One region of the Pseudoalteromonas sp. QJM3NY_22 genome, then DNA from elsewhere that is predicted to be linked to it. Evidence: predicted binding sites of a transcription regulator. Region 1 holds the regulator's gene; each other region holds the start of a gene.
The links. Region 1 encodes LexA, which represses DNA repair genes until DNA is damaged. Its sites were predicted from a motif close to TACTGTATNNNNATACAGTA; they were not measured.
Positions count from the first base shown of each region.

Region 2: AC0VZ4_RS12835 (SulA-like leucine-rich domain-containing protein) is a predicted target of LexA. The motif match lies at 1,754-1,773, and genes of this name have one in related genera.
Region 3: dinB (DNA polymerase IV) is a predicted target of LexA. The motif match lies at 1,188-1,207, and genes of this name have one in related genera.

Region 1 is NZ_CM149655.1:159,396-162,636, reverse strand. Features, by position in the region: gene coxB (cytochrome c oxidase subunit II) at 1-517, opposite strand, end outside; gene lexA (transcriptional repressor LexA) at 978-1,595, opposite strand; gene AC0VZ4_RS00815 (M12 family metallo-peptidase) at 1,859-3,241, shown strand, end outside.
Region 2 is NZ_CM149655.1:2,845,364-2,848,604, forward strand. Features, by position in the region: partial or broken gene AC0VZ4_RS12825 (NCS2 family permease) at 1-925, opposite strand, end outside; gene AC0VZ4_RS12830 (tetratricopeptide repeat protein) at 1,043-1,507, shown strand; gene AC0VZ4_RS12835 (SulA-like leucine-rich domain-containing protein) at 1,798-2,232, shown strand; gene AC0VZ4_RS12840 (YchJ family protein) at 2,270-2,749, shown strand.
Region 3 is NZ_CM149655.1:3,399,970-3,403,210, forward strand. Features, by position in the region: gene dinB (DNA polymerase IV) at 124-1,176, opposite strand; gene AC0VZ4_RS15655 (acyl-CoA thioesterase) at 1,379-1,810, shown strand; gene AC0VZ4_RS15660 (aldo/keto reductase) at 1,823-2,875, shown strand; gene AC0VZ4_RS15665 (fumarylacetoacetate hydrolase family protein) at 2,930-3,241, opposite strand, start outside.

The sequences.
Region 1 (3,241 bases):
TTGGCAGTACAAGAGGCTTATCAACCTCAAGTAAGTAGTTAGGGTTTTTATCTGCAAGATTCGCTATTTCATCTTGCGGGGTAGATAAAATAGAGTAGAACTCTACATCTTCGCCCATATATTCATAATGCCATTTCCATTGCGAACCCGTAATTTTAATAGTGAGATCAGCTTTGCTGGCATCTTCCATTGCAATAAGGGTTTTAGTGGCTGGTACTGCCATAGCAATTAAAATAACAAACGGAATTGCAGTCCAAAGTATTTCTACTTTAGTGCTTTCGTGAAATTGGGCAGGTACAGCCCCTTTAGATTTACGGTGATGAATAAGTGCCCAAAACATAATTGCGAACACTATCACCCCAATCACACAACATATTATAAATATGGTCATGTGCAGCTGATATACATTATTGCTTATATCGGTTACGCCTTTGCGCATATTGTATTGGCTGTTCGCCAAAACTGAGTGCGAAAAAACACATAATATAAGCCACAAGGTAGAGGTCAGTTTACCCATGTGACGGCTCCTTTGATGCTATTGCGAATGCAAAGCGAAGAGGCATACGGCTTAAACGCCAATTCGTTATTTTTATTTTTTTAGCCAATCTTATTTAATATTGATTGGTTTTGCTGCGCCAACAACGAGTTTGTGTATATTGTGTGTTCTCAAAACTAAAAAGCTGTGAGTTATTATTAGCTCAGCACATTAATAATTAGCTAAAAAACGAACAACAAGCAAGTTTTAGTATAAAAAACAATCAGGTGATATTGAGTAATTAATAAAAAGTCAGTAGTCAACAGAAAGTTCAAAATATGAGCAAAACAAAGGGGTTTAACGCATTCGGAGGGGGAAAATATAAGTGCAAAAAAATTTACAGCTAAAATAATTAGTTGGCTGTTTACGTCCTATTTTTAGTGCTAATGTTAAAACAAAAATGCGTGCTAAAAAGCACGCATTCATAAAAATAAATTAAAAGCTACATCCAATCAGCGTTACGAATAACTCCAACGGCTAAACCTTCTATATTAAAAGATTCATTTTCTAGATCAACTTCAATTGGCGAAAAGTCGTCATTCTCAGCATGCAATAATACTTTTCGGCCTGCTTTTTCAAACCGCTTTACGGTAACATCATCATCAACACGAGCAACTACAACTTGTCCATTTTCTGCAACTTGAGTTTTATGCACAGCTAACAAATCACCATCCATAATACCTATATCTTTCATACTCATACCGTTAACGCGCAATAAAAAATCAGCAGCAGGTTTAAACATTAATGGATCAATTTTACAATGACTCTCAACGTGCTCTTGCGCCAAAATAGGCTCTCCCGCTGCGACTCGCCCGATAAGAGGTAAACCTAACTGTTCAGGCTCTTCTTCCTCAACAAGTTGAATACCTCGGCTTGCACCTGGTTTCATCTTAATAGCACCTTTTTTAGCAAGCGCTTTTAAATGCTCTTCAGCAGCATTGGCACTTTTAAAGCCTAATGTTTGTGCAATTTCAGCACGTGTAGGAGGCATACCAGTGTCTTTAATAAAAACTTTAACTAATTCGAGAATTTGAGCTTGGCGCTTCGTTAATGGTCGCATACAACTGGTTTTCCATACAGTACATTTAACTGTGAGTATATACAGTTAAATAAAAATCGCAAATTTAAATTACATTGATTGCTTGCTGTTAATAAATCACTTTTACACTTATGTAGAAACAACGAATGCTTACATAAAATAAACATTCGTATCTTTATATTTACGATTAAGGGCTAATTTGATGACAGCCACATGTTAATAAATTGAAAACAACTTATTAGCATGTGCACTTTATGTGTACAAACACTTAAAAGGATTATCAAATGAAAAAATATTCACCATTGTTTATTGGCTTATTGTTTAGCGGCTATGCGTATGCCCAAGTCCCACTTTTCGAAGTGCAGCACTCTAACTTTACGCAAAACATTAATAAAGAAGGTAATGCTCAATCTCAATTTGGGCAACCGCTTTTCGAACTAAGCGCAAAAACCAATGCATTCTTTTTACCTGTTCAGGGAAGTGACATTGAATTTATCAAAAGTACAGCAAGTACATCAGCAACTGGTAACTTAATCTGGGTAGGTAAAAGCTTAGATGGTGACGAAGTAACACTGATAAAATCTACAAAGGGGATTTCTGGTACGATAAAGGTAAATGAACATGTTTATAAATTGCAACCGAATAAACATTCTGGTCATAATTTTATTGAATTAGATCCTGCCAAGCAACCTGCTGAGCATGCACCCGATTATCAACAATCTAATAACACTATTTCAATCAGTGAACAAATTTTAACAGAACAAAGCTTCCAAACAGCTATGGCAACTAACGCGCAAAGCAATATTAGCTTACTCGTTTTATACACCCCAGCCGCAGAACAAAAATCTAGTGATATTAATAGCTTGATTGATCTTGCAATAGTAGAGACTAATCAGGGTTACCAAAACTCAGGTGTCAATGCAGTTGTTAGTTTGGCCCATGTAAGCCGAGTTAATTATACTGAAGCTACAAATTCAGGTACGGATTTAAATCGTTTAGCTGCCAAAAACGATGGTTATATGGATGAAGCGCACACACTACGAGATCAATACGGTGCTGATGTAGTCATATTAATAAACGACGTTAACGGCTACTGTGGCCAAGCCAAAGCAATTGGTGCAAATGCTAACAGCGCATTTGCGATGGTTGATTATGACTGTGCAACCGGCTATTACTCTTTCGGTCATGAAATTGGTCATTTACAAGGTGCTCGTCATAACCCTGAAAACGATCCATCAACATCTCCTTATTCGTTCGGCCATGGTTATCAGCAACCTCAATCACAATGGCGTTCAGTAATGGCTTATAACTGCACAAATAACTGCACAAGAATCAATTACTGGTCAAATCCAAACAAATCATACAGCGGAAGTGTTATGGGAACTCCATCAAAACACGATAACGCTAGAGCCTTAAATTTAACAAACCCCACAATTGCAAATTTTAGATCTGCATCTAGCCCACCGGTAAATAACAATACACTGCAAAATAACCAATCTATCGTTGTTAGTGGTGATCGAAACAGTGAGCAATTGTTTACTTTTACAGTGCCAAGTGAAGCTGAGCAAGTCACATTTTCGACCTCTAATGGCACTGGGGATGTTGACCTACATGTAAAATATAATGCAATTGCAACGAGCAGTAACTACGATTGCCGACCGTATAAA
Region 2 (3,241 bases), 1.7 Mb from region 1:
CTGCAACAGACTCTATATAAGATGTTGTAGTAGAAGTACCTAACATAGCGCCTGCAATTGTTGCTGTACTGTCAGCACTTAGCGCTCTGCCTAACCGAGGCATATTTCCTTTTTCATCAGCAAGCCCTGCTTTTTGAGTAACTGCAACTAAAGTACCCGAGGTATCAAATAAATCCACAAACAAAAATGCGAAAATAACGCTCAACATAGACAATTCAAGTGCAGCACCAAAATCAAGCTGCATAAAAGTAGGTAAAATAGAAGGAGGCGTAGCAACAATTCCATGGTATTCAACAAGCCCTAAAGCCAGTGCGATACAGGTCACTAATAAAATACTAATTAACACACCACTTTTAAAGTTACGATATAAAAGCGCAGCAATAATAAAAAAGCTGAAAATAGCTAATAATGGGCCAGCTGAAGTTATATCACCTAATTGTACTAACGTTGCAGGGCTGGCAACGATGATCCCCGCATTTTTAAGAGCAATTAAAGCTAAAAATGCGCCAATACCCGTTGCAATGGCCCGCTTTAAAACCAAAGGAATGGCATTAATAATCCACTCACGAACTTTAAACAGGCTTAGAAGTAAAAATATACACCCAGACATAAAAACAGCACCTAATGCCGCCTGCCATGTGTAACCCATCCCTAATACAACACCATATGTAAAAAATGCATTTAACCCCATTCCAGGCGCTAATGCTAAAGGATAATTAGCCCACAACCCCATAATAAAACAACCAATAGCAGCTGCAATACAAGTTGCTACAAAAGCAGCTCCCTGATCCATTCCAGCCTCTGCTAACATGGCAGGGTTAACAAATACAATCTAAACCATTGTGATAAATGTAGTAATACCCGCAATGCATTCACGGCGGACTGATGAGCCATTCTCACTAATTTTAAATAAAGCTTCGAGCATAATAGACTTATGGTTGTAAAAAGTGGCAATATTTTAACATAAAAATCATCTTTTACAGGACATTTTACCTTGCGATATACTAAACTATTGACTTAGTTACATAACGAATGAGTGAGCATGATAAAAACAACACCGACAGGCCAAGATTTAGAGCAGCAGTTAGACAATATACTGTCCTTTGTCACGCAACCTAGCGACACTAACTCAACGCCAACTAACGAAAATAGTCAGCAAAATACACTGAACAAAGCACTGTATTATTTAAAAAACAATCAAAATGCACTTGCTGCGAAGTGGATGCGTTTAGCTGCGATGTCTGGAGAACTTCGAGCACAATTTTACTTAGGACTATTTTTTGTAAAAGGCCAAGGTGTTCCGCAAAGTGTATTTCATGCTGTTGCATGGCTAAGCTTATCAAGTAGTCAAGGTCACGAGCCAGCAACTACTGCATTAACTGACTTGCGTAAACACATTGAAACTAAACGCTTTAAAGATGCCCAATGCTACGCTGCAAGTTTATATGAACAAATTCACCAATTGCAGTTTTCTCACCTAATACCAAATAACGCTAACGAAGAGTAAATTACACATACGAAACTATGCTGTAATTTACACATGAAATCATTATTTAAAGCTGCCATATCAACCTTCAACAGGTGTATACAGTATTCAACACAATAATGCACAGTTGGAAACAACAACATAAAGGTAAATTTAAATCATTAAATATTAATAACTTAAAAAAATGACAATTTAAAAAAAGTCTAAATCTTAAATTATCGTACAAAAAAATAGCAAAAAACACTTGCACACAAACACTGTGTAAACTACTGTATGTAAATACTGTATAAAAACCCAGTGAGTGAAGCGATATGTTACAACCAATTACCATACGAACAGTTAAAAGCTACCAACAAGACAATAAAAGCGATTGTGTTAATTTAATTGAAATTGAAGATGAAATTTCGGCAACATTTGAGCTATTAAAAGTATTACATCAATACAATAGCTTAAATGCTTGGACATTATTAATCGCACCCGATCACGTCCCTAGTAAAGCGCTACTTGATTCGTGCTCTATCGATACGAGTAAATTACTCGTTATTAGACAAAAACACTTAGTGAATCTAGAGTACGTATTAAATTCGGCTTTACACAACGGTAATTTTGCAGCTGTAATTACTTGGACTGATATAGTTAATAACCAGCTATTAACTAGCTTATCTCTGGATATGAGTAAAACAAATACAAAGTTATATTGCTTCACGAAAAACAAACAAACCACAGAGATATTACTAGCTCAATAATCTTGTTAAACTAACATTTTAGCTTTACACCAAAATTATGACCTCACTGAATAAAACATTATGTCTTTGTGGCAGCCAACAAAATTATGTTGACTGCTGCGAACCTTTTCATTTGGCAATACAGCATCCTCAAACACCAGAGCTACTTATGCGCTCTCGTTATAGTGCTTATGCACTCAAAAATGCTAAGTATATTTATCAAACATATACAACAGATAAACAGCCCGAAAACCCCGTTAAAGAAATTAAAGAATTTGCAGATGGTTGCCGCTTTATAAAACTGACAATTATAGATTCAGGCCACGATGATAGTCAGGGTTTTGTAGAATTTAAAGCGCACTACTTTTATGATAATTTATACTGTGAATTGCACGAACAATCAAAATTCATTAAAGAAAAAAATCAGTGGAAATATTCTGACGGCGTTATATTACCTGTTGCAGATATAAAAATTGGCAGGAACGATGATTGCCCATGTGGCAGTGCTAAAAAGTATAAAAAGTGCCACAGCCTATAAACCTCAACTTACCCAGGCATCAGGTATTTTGAAACACACTAATTAGTTAAATAATATGTACTCTAGTTTTGTACATATTATTTAACTTAATGTGGCGCATACGCACGAAAAGTTATTTATTTCCAAAAAACTCAGCGTCTCTAAATAAAATTTTTATACCAATCTGCTTATGTATGGGGTCTATTTAACGTTAAGAAAATTACGCTAGAACTAGGCAAAAGTTTTTGTATCTAGTTGTTCTAAATAAAAAATTTTAACTACGTTATAGTGCAATTTAATTCGTTAAATTGATCAAAGATTTATGCAGGTTGGTATTATAGGGTTATGAGATAATTTATATTGTTCAAATACTTATACCAACTCTTTTAATTAAGTGATCTATTTTTAGATAACAGAATCGTGTCGATAACAAGACAAAAAATCGTTATTTAATTGTCCTATATCAGAAATTTTTAACGCCGTTAGCGTCAGATTTAATCCCTCAAACTGATT
Region 3 (3,241 bases), 1.2 Mb from region 1:
GGTCCTGTTAAAAAACATAAGCCCCTATTATCGTCGATTTGAATATTGAAGACCAGCAAGCTGCGATAAGTGTTTAGTTTAATCCACTTTTTAGTGGCAACTTGCAATTACAGGCTTTACAGCTTAATCGAGAATACTAAGTTGAAGGTTTTGATCTGGTTGATTTTTAATACCCACCCCAATACCTAAAAGCCTGACCGGTTGCTGCACACCTCGCTGGAAAGCTTTAGTAAGTAGTTGTGTAAAAACCTCTGTATTTAATTGGTGATAAGCCTGATCCGCAGAGGTTACTATAAAATTCGCAAATTTAACTTTAACGCTCAGTTTATTAATCCGATTTTGTAATTGTTGTTTTTCCAAGCGCACCTTTAACTCATCTAACAACGTAGGCAACTGTTCTAGGCATTCTTGTAAGCTGGTTTTGTTATACTCATAGGTATGCTCAACACTTAGCGACTTTCTAATACGATTAGTAGATACCTTACCGACATACTCACCTGCACATTTTTGGTAAAGCGATACGCCAAAATTACCTACATGCTGTTGCATCCAATTTACGCCTTTTTCGCGTACATCTTTACCTGTATATAATCCTTTTAAATTGAGTTTTTCGAGCGTTACTTTACCGACACCCGGAATTTTACCCAGAGGTAACTGTGCTAAAAAATCATCCACCTCATCAGGTAATACAACAAACTGACCGTTAGGCTTGTTTTCATCACTCGCTATTTTGGCAATAAATTTAATAGGTGCAATACCAGCGGATGCAGTAAGCCCTGTAGCATTATAAATATCAGCTCTTATTTGCTGCGCAATAAGCGTAGCACTGCCTTTACAAACGCTACTATCAGTTACATCAAGGTAAGCTTCGTCAAGAGAGAGTGGTTCAATTAAGTTGGTGTAACGATTAAATACTTCACGTATTTGATTTGAAGCTTCTTTATAAACAGCCATGCGCCCAGGTACAATAACTAAATCAGGGCATAATTGTTTTGCATGATAATTAGACATAGCTGAGCGCACGCCATACTCTCTGGCAATGTAGTTGGCTGTAGAAAGTACACCTCTGCGACTATTGCCACCAATAGCAAGCGGCACATTGGCCAGCTTAGGATTATCGCGCATCTCAACTGCCGCATAAAAGCAGTCCATATCTATATGAATAAACTTTTTCATCACCATTACAACACTGTTTATTTATACAGCCATTATTATTTAATCATTATTAATAAGCAAGCTCCTAAACTCTGATTAATCGATTTATTATGGTGGGTTCAAGTTTAGTAAACTCGTCATACATAAAAACAGCGCACTAATTACCTTGAGGTCATATCGTCATATTGATAATCTAGTGCTTTAAAATAAAGAGTTAAAGTGCATGCAAACGTTTAAAGATCAGCACCCTATTCATACTGACATTACTGTAGCGTGGGCCGATATGGATGCCCTTCAACACGTAAACAATGTGGTTTACTTGCGTTACTTTGAAATAGCCAGAATCGACTTTTTAAATAAAATAAACTTATTTGATACAATTAGCCCAAGCGGCATTGGCCCTGTTATAAGCGAAAATAATATTCGTTATAAGCGCCCTGTTACTTTTCCAGATACCCTTACTGTAGGCGTCACTATTTCTGACATTAAAACAGACCGATTTATGATGAATTATACAGTATTTAGTCACGCACAAAATGCCATAACCACAACCGGTAATTCGAAAGTGGTTATGTTTGATTTTGAAACAGGTCAAAAAGCCCCTATTTCAGAGCCTCTTTTATCGGCTTTAATTAGCTACGCTCAAGACGAGTAATAAGGAAATTTTATGCAATACAGTCCACTAGGAAGCAGTGGTGTTAATGTTTCAAGAGTATGTTTAGGTAGCATGACTTGGGGAATGCAAAATACCCAAAATGATGCAGATGAACAAATAGCCTACGCACTTGCTCAAGGCGTAAACTTTATTGATACAGCCGAAATGTACGCAGTTCCTCCATCACCCGATACCTATGGTAAAACTGAGCAAATTATTGGTAACTGGCTCTCTCGCAACCAACAAAAGCGCGATAAAATTGTACTTGCAACCAAAATTGCTGGTAACGGCTTAGCATGGGTTCGCGATGGCGGTAATATTACTCGCCAAACTGTTATAGAGGCGGTTGATGAATCACTAAAACGCTTGCAAACTGACTACATAGATTTATACCAATTACATTGGCCAAACCGCTCTACCCCACACTTTGGTAGACAATGGCCAGGTATGCTTAAATTTACCGACGTAAACACACAAGAACACCAAGCTGGCATGCTGGATATTTTAGAAGGTTTAAACTATTGTGTTAAAGCAGGTAAAATCAAGCATTGTGGTTTATCTGACGACACACCTTGGGGAATAAGCCAATTTTTAAACCTGTCAAAAGAGCATAACTTACCGCGCATGGTATCTATTCAAAACGAGTTTAGCCTAGCGCATGCTAAAGACTGGCCGTATTTAATAGAGCAATGTGTTCATGAAGATATTGCCTACTTACCATGGTCGCCTCTGGCTGCCGGTTTATTAACGGGTAAATACTTAAACGGCGCTCGCCCTGAAGGCTCTCGTTGGACCTTTATGCAACGCAACGGTATTTTTAGAGATACACCAAACGCAGAGCAAGCAACCAAACAGTATGTTGAACTTGCGCATGATCACAATATTTCCCCTGCTCAACTAGCTCTTGCATGGTGTAACCAAGTAGATGGTGTAACGTCTTCAATTATTGGCGCAACAAATATGGCGCAGTTAAAAGAAGATATTGATGCATTTGATATCACGCTAAGTAACGAAGTACTTACAAGTATCGATGTTATTTTTAGAAACAATCCAATGCCCTATTAATACAAACCTAAACAGGTAACTAAATCACATTTAATTACCTGTTTAATTGTCCAGTTAACTTACACTCCATTGCTGCTCAAGTAAGCATTGCTCATTAGCGTAAAGTCTTACTGTGAACACACTTTCGGCAATCACTTCACCTACGCCTGACGGCGTACCTTTCATGATCACATCACCATCTTCTAGGCTCATAAATTCACTAATTTCGTGTAAAATTGAGTCAGGGTTATGCAGCATAAAATGAGTATCGCCTTGCTGAATTACTTCATTATTAATTTTAAGTTCAAATGTAAAATGCTTCATCGCATCGGTTAGCTCTACAAAATCACTTAAAATAACCGAGCCATTAAATGCTTTAGCGCGCTC